Regions from separate parts of the Shewanella sp. 10N.286.52.E4 genome, predicted to be linked through region 1. Evidence: predicted binding sites of a transcription regulator. Region 1 holds the regulator's gene; each other region holds the start of a gene.

Evidence for each region. The regulator MetJ, encoded in region 1, represses methionine synthesis genes. The targets are predictions, from matches to a motif close to TAGACGTCTAGACGTCTA.
Region 2: serA (phosphoglycerate dehydrogenase) is a predicted target of MetJ. The motif match lies at 1,401-1,418, and genes of this name have one in related genera.
Region 3: msrA (peptide-methionine (S)-S-oxide reductase MsrA) is a predicted target of MetJ. The motif match lies at 1,355-1,372, and genes of this name have one in related genera.

The regions. Positions count from the first base shown of each region.
Region 1 is NZ_JBFRJJ010000069.1:12,856-16,112, reverse strand. It holds gene AB4153_RS21125 (bifunctional aspartate kinase/homoserine dehydrogenase II) at 1-4, opposite strand, end outside; gene metB (cystathionine gamma-synthase) at 103-1,263, opposite strand; gene metJ (met regulon transcriptional regulator MetJ) at 1,487-1,804, shown strand; gene AB4153_RS21110 (sulfite exporter TauE/SafE family protein) at 1,957-2,697, shown strand; gene AB4153_RS21105 (conjugal transfer protein TraF) at 2,788-3,257, opposite strand, start outside.
Region 2 is NZ_JBFRJJ010000010.1:66,985-70,241, reverse strand. It holds gene serA (phosphoglycerate dehydrogenase) at 86-1,315, opposite strand; gene AB4153_RS05460 (DUF2238 domain-containing protein) at 1,467-2,078, shown strand; gene AB4153_RS05455 (response regulator transcription factor) at 2,299-2,964, shown strand; gene AB4153_RS05450 (curlin) at 3,037-3,257, opposite strand, start outside.
Region 3 is NZ_JBFRJJ010000026.1:9,057-12,313, forward strand. It holds gene AB4153_RS15570 (thiamine pyrophosphate-dependent dehydrogenase E1 component subunit alpha) at 1-29, opposite strand, end outside; gene astE (succinylglutamate desuccinylase) at 180-1,211, opposite strand; gene msrA (peptide-methionine (S)-S-oxide reductase MsrA) at 1,386-1,865, shown strand; gene trxB (thioredoxin-disulfide reductase) at 2,023-2,973, shown strand; gene AB4153_RS15590 (GNAT family N-acetyltransferase) at 3,023-3,257, opposite strand, start outside.

The DNA.
Region 1 (3,257 bases):
TCATTTGTAACTCCTTAAACCACTTTTTGCGCTGCCATATGTACTGAATATGGCAACAATAAAATCTTACTGACTTAACTTATGACAATCTAATTTATTAGCTTAAAGCTCAGCAACTGCAGCTAAACCAGCTTGGATATCAGTAATCAAATCTTCAGCATCTTCAATACCGACTGATAATCTCAGCAATGTATCTTTAATACCAGCCTCATATCGGGCTTCTGGCACCATTGCTCTGTGTGTCATTGTCGCAGGTACGGCAACTAAGCTTTCCACTCCGCCTAAGCTTTCAGCAACACTGAATATTGATAAGGCTTCTAAGAAAGCAACAACTTCAGCTTCGCCACCTTTAAGTTCAAAACTTAACATAGCGCCAAAGCCTTTTTGCTGTTTAGCGGCAATATCGTGACCTGGGTGGTCTTTTAACCCTGGGTAATATACTTTTTCGACAACATCACTGGCTTGAAGGACTTCAATCACTCGTTGTGCATTGATTTGATGCTCACGAATACGTACAGCCAATGTACGAATGCCGCGCAAAGTTAGGTAGCTATCAAAGGCTGAACCTGTCAGACCTAAAGTGTTTGACCACCAATGTAATAGCTCACCAAGTTCAGCATCTTTAGCCACGACAGCGCCGCCAACCACATCACTATGACCATTGATGTATTTAGTGGTCGAGTGCATCACAATATCAGCGCCCAGCTCTAGCGGTTGTTGCAAGATAGGCGAAAGAAAGGTGTTATCAACAACAACTAAAGCATCCACTTTATGGCTCGCAGCCACAATCGCTTTGATATCAACAACACGTAATAACGGATTAGACGGAGTTTCTAACCAAACCATTTTAGGCTTTTGCGCAATCGCATCTGCCAGTGCTTTATCATCAGTTTGATCAACTACGATTAATTTAAATTGACCTTTGTTGGCAAGATTAGTGAACAGTCGATAACTGCCGCCATAACAATCATGTGGTACAACTAATAAATCTTCAGGACCAAGCAAGCTAGTCACTAAAGTAATCGCTGCCATACCGGTACATGTCACAACACCTGTAGCACCATTTTCAAGTTTGGCTATTGCCTCACCTAAAACGCAACGGGTTGGGTTACCAGAGCGGCTGTAGTCGAATTCTCTTGGGTTTGTGTGTCCATCAAACGAGTAGTTAGTCGAAAGATAAATCGGCGGGACTACTGCGCCATATTGAGTATCGGATTCGATACCTTGGCGAACGGCAAGTGTAGCAGCGCGATGTTTGGTCATAATAATCTCCTGAAGATTGACACACTCATGAATAATACACCATAGAGATGTCTAGATGGCTAAATGTACCTAAGCTAAATCAGATCGTCAACACAAATTAGACGTTTAGACGTCTAAACATAAAGAAATCTATTTGCATTCGTTATAGAATAACAGCAATAATTTGACTGTAATAAATAAGCAGTTAAAATCTGCCACGAATCTATCGTATAAAGGTGAGTTAATGACTGAATGGAATGGCGACTATATCAGCCCATATGCCGAACATGGCAAAAAAAATGAACAAGTTAAAAAAATCACGGTATCGATTCCTTTAAAAGTACTAAAAGTGCTAACCGATGAACGTACTCGCCGTCAGGTAAATAACTTGCGTCATGCAACCAACAGTGAACTTTTGTGTGAAGCCTTTTTACATGCGTACACTGGCCAGCCTCTACCAAATGATGATGACTTATCTAAAGAAGGCCCTGATAGCATCCCAAGTGAAGCAAAAGCACTAATGGATCAAATGGGTATTGAGTGGGAAGACTTAGACGACTAAGTCTATTGTCAGTATGCTTTCAAGCTGACTGGCAAGTGTGATAATAAATCAATTTTGTGCTTACATTACGGTGTAAGCCTTCATTGATAAGCTCCCCCTCCTCTTCGCAATATGACAATACTTGAGTCAAATTTGCACTCAAAGAGAACACTATGGCATTTATCGATCCGCAAACCTTGATGCTGGCATCGGCTATTATATTTCTCGGTGCACTCACTCAAGGGCTTATTGGTTTTGGCTTAGCTGTTGTTGCTAGCCCATTGCTATATATTATTGATCCCCAACTTGTACCTGCCCCTGTTATTGCTTGCGGTTTTTCAATCGCTTTACTTACTTTATTACGTGAGCGCACATCCCTGCAATTCAACGGACTTCAATATGCACTCATTGGCCGTGTACCTGGCGGCTTTCTTGGCGCAGCATTACTGGTCTTTGCGCCGCAATCCATATTAGGTCTGGCTATTGCCTTTATTGTTGCCAGTGCTGTCATTCTAAGTTTTTATAAAATCACCGCACCAGTCAATCGCTTCACGCTATTTATCGCTGGGATTCTTTCTGGGGTTTTCGGTAATATTGCCGCTATTGGTGGCCCGCCTTTGGCTATTTTATTAGCCGGAAAAGATGCACCGCAATTTCGCGCGGCATTATCGATTTTCTTTGTATTCAGCTCTATGATTGCAATGATCATTTTATTCATCGTTGGCTTAGTTGAAATGAAGCATGTTTGGTTGTCTTTAATGCTCTTACCATCAGTATTTTTAGGCAGTTTTGTCGCGGGCAAACTCAGCAACAAAGTAGATAAACAAAAAACGCGCACAGCCACATTGGTATTGTGCGGCTTAAGTGCCTTAGTGTTGACGATAAAGTCATTAATTGAATTGTCGGCAGGATAAAAGTGGCTAAGAGGTAACTCACTAGACATGCACTAGGTATGCACTAGAAATAGGATAGATTGCTTCGAAGCGAGTCTACACCAAGCCAGCCTAAAAGTGATAAGAGGTTTGTAGTACTGCCCCAATGGCGTCATCTTCACCATAGCTACCACTCATATCAAGCTTGAATGCTTGACCAATGGCAAAGCCAGTACCAAATGAGTAGATATCGACACTGTTATCTTTCAAATCATGACGGTAGCCCATACGAAGCGACAACCAGTCTGTTGCTTTAAACTCCCCTCCCATGCGCCAATACTGAACGGCATCAAACTCTTTAAATCGGCTCTGTTCAACGAGGTCAATATCTGTGGTTAAGGTTATCGATGTCCAATCATATGCAGCGCCAGCAGTAATTAATGGCTCCACTTGATAATGAAATTCACGGCCTTGCGCTTCCACCGTTTTGATAGTTTTACTGAATAAATTACGTGCTGATAAACCGATAGTAAGGGCATCTAATGGCTCAAAAGCGACCCCGATATCAAGGTTAAATACGTTCTCATTATTGCGGTACTTAT
Region 2 (3,257 bases), on a different contig from region 1:
AAAAAGCTATCTCCAATTGAATGAAGATAGCTTTATTTCACAGTTCACCTGTACAGCTAAAAGTACGTCAAATTAACACTGGTGGTTAAAATAAAACGCGAGTACGAATCGTACCTTCAATTGCTTTTAACTCGCCTAAGGCTTGTTCTGCTTGATTCGAATCAACTTCCATTACTACATAACCAATCTCTGCAGTTGTTTGCAGGTATTGTGCAGCAATGTTAATGCCTTTTTCAGAGAAGGCTTGGTTAATTTTAATCAATACACCAGGTCGGTTATGGTGAATGTGCAGTAAACGCGAAGTGCCTTTGTGTTGCGGTAAAGAAACTTCTGGGAAATTAACTGCAGAAACCGTTGAACCGTTATCTGAATATTTGGCTAGCTTGCCAGCAACTTCAATGCCGATATTCTCTTGTGCTTCAGCTGTACTGCCACCAATATGCGGGGTAATGATGACATTATCTTGGCCGCGTAATGGGCTGATAAATTCGTCATCATTTGATTTTGGCTCGACTGGAAATACATCGATAGCTGCGCCAGCAAGGTGACCTGATTTCAATGCATTTGATAGTGCGTCGATATCAACCACAGTGCCACGAGATGCATTAATGAAAATACTTTTCTCGCGCATTTGAGCAAACTCTTTTTCACCAAACATATCTTTTGTTTGAGGCGTTTCAGGGACATGCAAACTGATCACATCAGCTTCACCTAATAACGTTTCTAACGAATGAATTTGGCTTGCGTTGCCTAAGGGTAGCTTATCTTCAATATCGTAGAAAACCACTCGCATACCTAAGGTCTCAGCTAAAATACCAAGTTGAGTACCAATATGGCCGTAACCAATAACACCAAGGGTTTTCCCACGGACCTCATAGCTGCCACTGGCACTTTTAAGCCAGCCACCACGATGGGCATGAGCATTTCGCTGAGGAATACCACGCATTAGCATGATGATTTCACCTAAGACTAACTCTGCAACACTGCGGGTATTAGAAAAAGGCGCATTAAATACCGGTACACCGAGCTTTTCAGCAGTGGCGATATCAACTTGGTTTGTGCCAATACAGAAACAACCAATGGCGACGAGTTTTTCAGCATGATTTAACACGTCTGCAGTTAATTGAGTACGGGAACGCAAACCAACAAAGTGCGCATCCTTAATGGATTGCAGCAACTCATCTTCAGGTAAAGATGCTTTATGGTATTCAATGTTTGTGTAACCTGCACGCTCAAGTACATCGACCGCAGTTTGGTGGACGCCCTCCAACAGCAGGATTTTTATCTTATCCTTGTCAAGCGAGTGTTTCGCCATGATATGGGTACCCTCTTATCAATAGTTATGCTTATGTTATGCTGATATAAACGCCCGACCAAAGTAGCACTTTTTTTAACGCTTGTAGAGGGCTAGATGGCTAAAGTTAATATTCTAATTCTAGAACAATATCATCTAAGAGGGATTTAGTTTGAATAAGAAAGTTATATGGATAGTTATATATTGCGCAGTTTTAGTTTGGTCAGTCATTTCGCCTAAAGATATGTTTACATGGTGGTTAGAAGCATTACCTGCCTTATTGGCAATTCCTATCTTATTTTTCACACGTGATCGGTTTCCGTTAACACCACTTTCCTATGTTTTAATACTCATTCATTGCTGTGTGTTACTCGTTGGAGCTAAGTACACCTATGCAGAAGTGCCTTTATTTGATTGGATAGCGCAGTGGATGGGGAGCGATAGAAATAATTACGACAAAATAGGCCATTTAGCTCAAGGGTTTATTCCAGTCATTTTAGCTCGTGAGGTCATGCTAAGAAACCAAGTACTACAACCAGGGTATTGGTGTCAGTTTTTGTCTGTATGTTTCGTTCTGGCATTTTCAGCTTTTTACGAATTAATCGAGTGGTGGGTTGCTATTGGAACAGGTGAAGATGCAGAAGCATTTTTAGGTACTCAAGGTTACGTCTGGGATACTCAATCTGACATGTTGATGGCCTTATTAGGAGGTATTAGTGCTTTAGTAGTGCTTACTCGATTGCATAATAAACAGTTAGCATCACTGATAAAAAATAAAAATTAGTGTTTTATGCTTTTTGTAGCATGAAGTTAAGTTTTTTTATGCTATTAATAGAGGGTATTATAAGGACTTATCGTTTTATTTAATGCGTTAGTATGACAAAAAAAACATATTAACTAGTTAAAATATACTATGATTGAGTATTGTTACTATTTTGTTATCGAAATTCAGGAAGAAACCCGTTAGATCGGGATGTTAGGGATGCTTTTCAGGGAGAAAAGTGATGAGCTCAAATATTGATGAATTAGTTTTCTTACACCAAGTTGCAGCGCCATGTAATTTGGCCATTCTTGCGGAATCAATAGGTCTTAAAACCAGGATAGTTAAACATGCTAGTGATTTGGAAGTAGAAAAAAATTCCAACAGTTTTTATTTGGTGGCGCAAAAGGGCGCTGCTTTAGACAGTAAAGGGATACCTTTACTTGTGTCTCGTTTGGTTAACCATGTGCCAGTTGCTTTATATCAAGTTGAGCGAGGCTCCTTAGATCAAGAGTCAGCGTTATTACTGGGCGTAAGAGGGCTACTCTACTCCGATCAACGTATGGACTTGATGTTGACAGGGCTGCGTAAAATGGTAGCTGATGAACTTTGGTATGACAGGCCGTTAATCAGTAAAATTTTCCGTAGATTAGTACAAAAGTTAGATGCTAATACGGAGATTCCACCAGATACAGTTGCCATGCTTCAGATGCTAACTAGTCGCGAAAGAACGATTATCCAACTTGTGTCTAGTGGTGCGAGAAATAAAGAGATAGCCCATCGCTTATGTATTAGCGAGCACACAGTTAAAGCACATATTTCTTCTATTTTTCGTAAAACTCAGTCGCGAAATAGAGTTGAGTTATTACGTTGGGCACAAACTTATCAAGCCCACTTTGAATTTGCGTAATTTATAGATTAAATCAAAACAAAAGGGAGCATATAGCTCCCTTTTTTGTTTTATGTTGTCAATACTCGAATATTAATTTTGATATACAGTCGCAGTATTGAAATCACCGGTTTGAGAAACATTAATCATGCCGTTTTCGCCGATTTGTGAGCCAATGACTAGGTTATCATTACCCATTTGCGAGATAGTTAAGTTATTGCTGTAACCATCGACTGAGAAGTAACCTTCATCACCGCCAATCCAGTTTCCGTCACCTTGTTGAGTAATATCAACGACGTGTTCATCGCCAAAAG
Region 3 (3,257 bases), on a different contig from region 1:
GTTTCATTATTCAGTGGTGCGTTGCTCATATTGTGCTCTTATTATGTGAGGCCTTATAAAATAAAGCTTAATTTATACTATGCGAACGAACATTACGTTAACGTAAACTAGCGATCAACTAATGTTCATTCCATCTAGTGAATAACTTCTCATTTAATTTGTATATCTAGCTTTACAAATTACTGAATATCTTCGTTAGGAGCTGGTATTAAGCATAATACCGTGCGCTGACCAACAGGTACATTTTCATTTGGAAAAACGATAGCTTCATACGGATATTCAATTAAAATTTCTTTTCCGCCTTCAGTTGCTAATACTTCACCTTGCTTAAAGCCGGTAAAATTAACCGTGGCTTTTGGAAATGCGAATGTAAAATCATCGAAGTGCTTGTTCACTGAACGAGACACTTTATACAAGTTAAGCTGGTCGCTGTTAAATTCAGCAACTGATACTTGCTGCTTGGTTATCAAGTGATTTAGCATTTTGCGCGTATTAGCAAACTTACTCATTTCATTTTGACCAAACGGCATCACCTTTCCAAGCTCAACGGTGAAAGCGTCGGCTTTAAATTGTTCTGACGAATAATAGCTAAATGTCGTTGTCGGTTCGTGATGAAATAAAATGGTGTCCACATCGCAACCAGCAAGAAACATAATTTGTTCAGCACTAAAACTACGGCCTGGTCGATAAGGATATATCGCAAATTTTTCGTGTTTTGAAGGCTTAATTGCTGTGTGCAAGTCATAATGAATACGTTGTGATACGTGATTATCGAGGAAAAAATCGCTTACATAACCCTCCAATGCTTTAGCGCGAACTCTTTCCTTGTTGCAAAGCCCTTCACCTTTTGAATGCGCGCCGCTAAATAACCTGTTCATGTTTTCTTCTACAAAACGGGTTTCAGTTAAAATGGAATCTGGGTTGCCAATTAAAAATAATACTCTGTGTTCTGTCTGTATTTGTTCATTAAGTAACGCTTGGATTAAGTCATTACAAATCTCAATAGGCGCAGTTTCGTTCCCATGAATGGCACACGATAAAACAATATCCTTAGTAGAACCTGTTGCAGGAGTAAAGCTGATGACACCGTTATCATGTATTTTGACTATTGTTTGATTAGATAAGGTGAAACTGTGTGAGGTAATGACTTTATCGATGTTAGCTAAAGTGAACGCTAAAAAATCTTTTTCTTCCATTAATTGTTGAAACACGAAGACTCCTTGAAAAACGGTAAAACGAAATTGGTTTCAATAACAGATGTTGATTCTAACACAACAAGTGGAAGCTGACGTTAAGGGACAATTGACATAGTGTAAAACTTTACTTGCATTCTCATTCAGAACAAATATAATTTTAGCCATCTAGACTTCTTTATGGATGTAAATATGACTTTAGCAACATTTGGTGCAGGCTGTTTTTGGGGTGTTGAATATTTTTTCAAGCAAGTAGATGGTGTTACCAATGCACAATGCGGCTATATGGGCGGAAGAGATCAATTTCAGAGTTATGAAGAAGTCAAAACAGGCACAACAGGTCATGCTGAAGTCGTTCAAGTAGAGTTTGATGAATCAATTGTTTCATACCAAGAGCTTTTGGAAGTGTTCTGGCAAAATCACAACCCAACCACTCTGAATAGACAAGGTGGCGATATTGGTAATCAGTATCGCAGTGCTGTATTTTTTCATAGTAAAATTCAAAAAGACACTGCTGAAAAATCCAAACTTGATCTAGCACGCAGTGGTAAATGGGGAACTAAGCATATTGTAACTGAAATTGTCCCAATTCAGCAGTTCCACCCTGCAGAAGAATATCATCAAAATTACTTAGAGAAGAATGAGTTACCAAGCTGTCATATTAGTTATTAGTTTATGAAATGACTTAAGGCACTTGTATTGGTGCCTTTTTTATACAAAAGCGATTAATACAATCTATATCTTAGACAGTTCTGCACTTTACCCCATCCGTTAAATTCCCTACAATCCATGCAAATTGCTTAAGGCATGAATACGGAGAAATACAAAAATGAGTCAAGCTCGTCATATTAACCTACTTATCTTAGGTTCAGGTCCTGCTGGTTATACTGCTGCAGTTTATGCCGCTCGTGCGAATTTAAAACCAGTCATGATCACTGGTATGCAGCAAGGTGGTCAATTGACCACAACAACAGAAGTTGAAAACTGGCCAGGTGATGCTGAAGGTTTAACCGGTCCTGCTTTAATGGAAAGAATGCAACAGCACGCAGAAAAATTTGAAACTGAAATCATTTTTGATCACATCAATGAAGTCGATTTTAGTGAGCGCCCTTTTAAATTAAAAGGTGACAACGGCGAATTTACTTGTGATGCACTAATTATCGCAACTGGAGCCTCTGCTAAATATTTAGGTTTGCCTTCTGAAGAAGCATTTATGGGGCGAGGTGTATCAGCATGTGCAACTTGTGACGGTTTCTTTTATCGTAACCAGAAAGTAGCCGTTGTTGGCGGCGGTAATACCGCTGTTGAAGAAGCACTTTACTTAAGTAACATCGCATCAGAAGTTCATTTAATTCATCGCCGTGACACTTTCCGCTCAGAAAAGATTCTAATTAATCGACTGATGGACAAAGTGGCAAACGGAAATATTATCCTTCACTTAGATCAAACGCTTGATGAAGTGACTGGTGATAATATGGGCGTTACTGGTTTGAATATGAAGAGCACTAAAGACGGGTCTATTTCGTCTCTAGAAGTTGCAGGTGTATTCATTGCAATTGGTCATAGCCCTAATACTGGTATTTTTAATGATCAACTGAATATGAATCACGGCTACATTACGGTTAATAGTGGTTTACAAGGTAATGCAACACAAACCAGCATTGAAGGTATTTATGCCTGTGGTGATGTTATGGATCAACATTACCGTCAAGCGATTACATCAGCAGGTTCAGGTTGTATGGCAGCTTTGGATGCTGAACGATTCCTTGATGCTCAGTAATCAATAAGCGCGTTATGTATTAAGATAAAGCCAGCGAATGCTGGTTTTTTTATTGTGTCGAATCCATTGAATATAAAACTACATCTACTTCGCCATCAACATCTGGGTGCACAATTGTCTTTTGGTATGTCATACCTAATTTAACCATTATGTTTATTGAAGCGCTATTGTGTTTATCAGCGATAGCGGAAAACTTTTTCACATCTTGTTGATGAGAAACAATGTGTTTAATGACCGCTATGGCACTTTCGGTTGCAACTCCTTTACCCCAAGTTTCTTGTTTA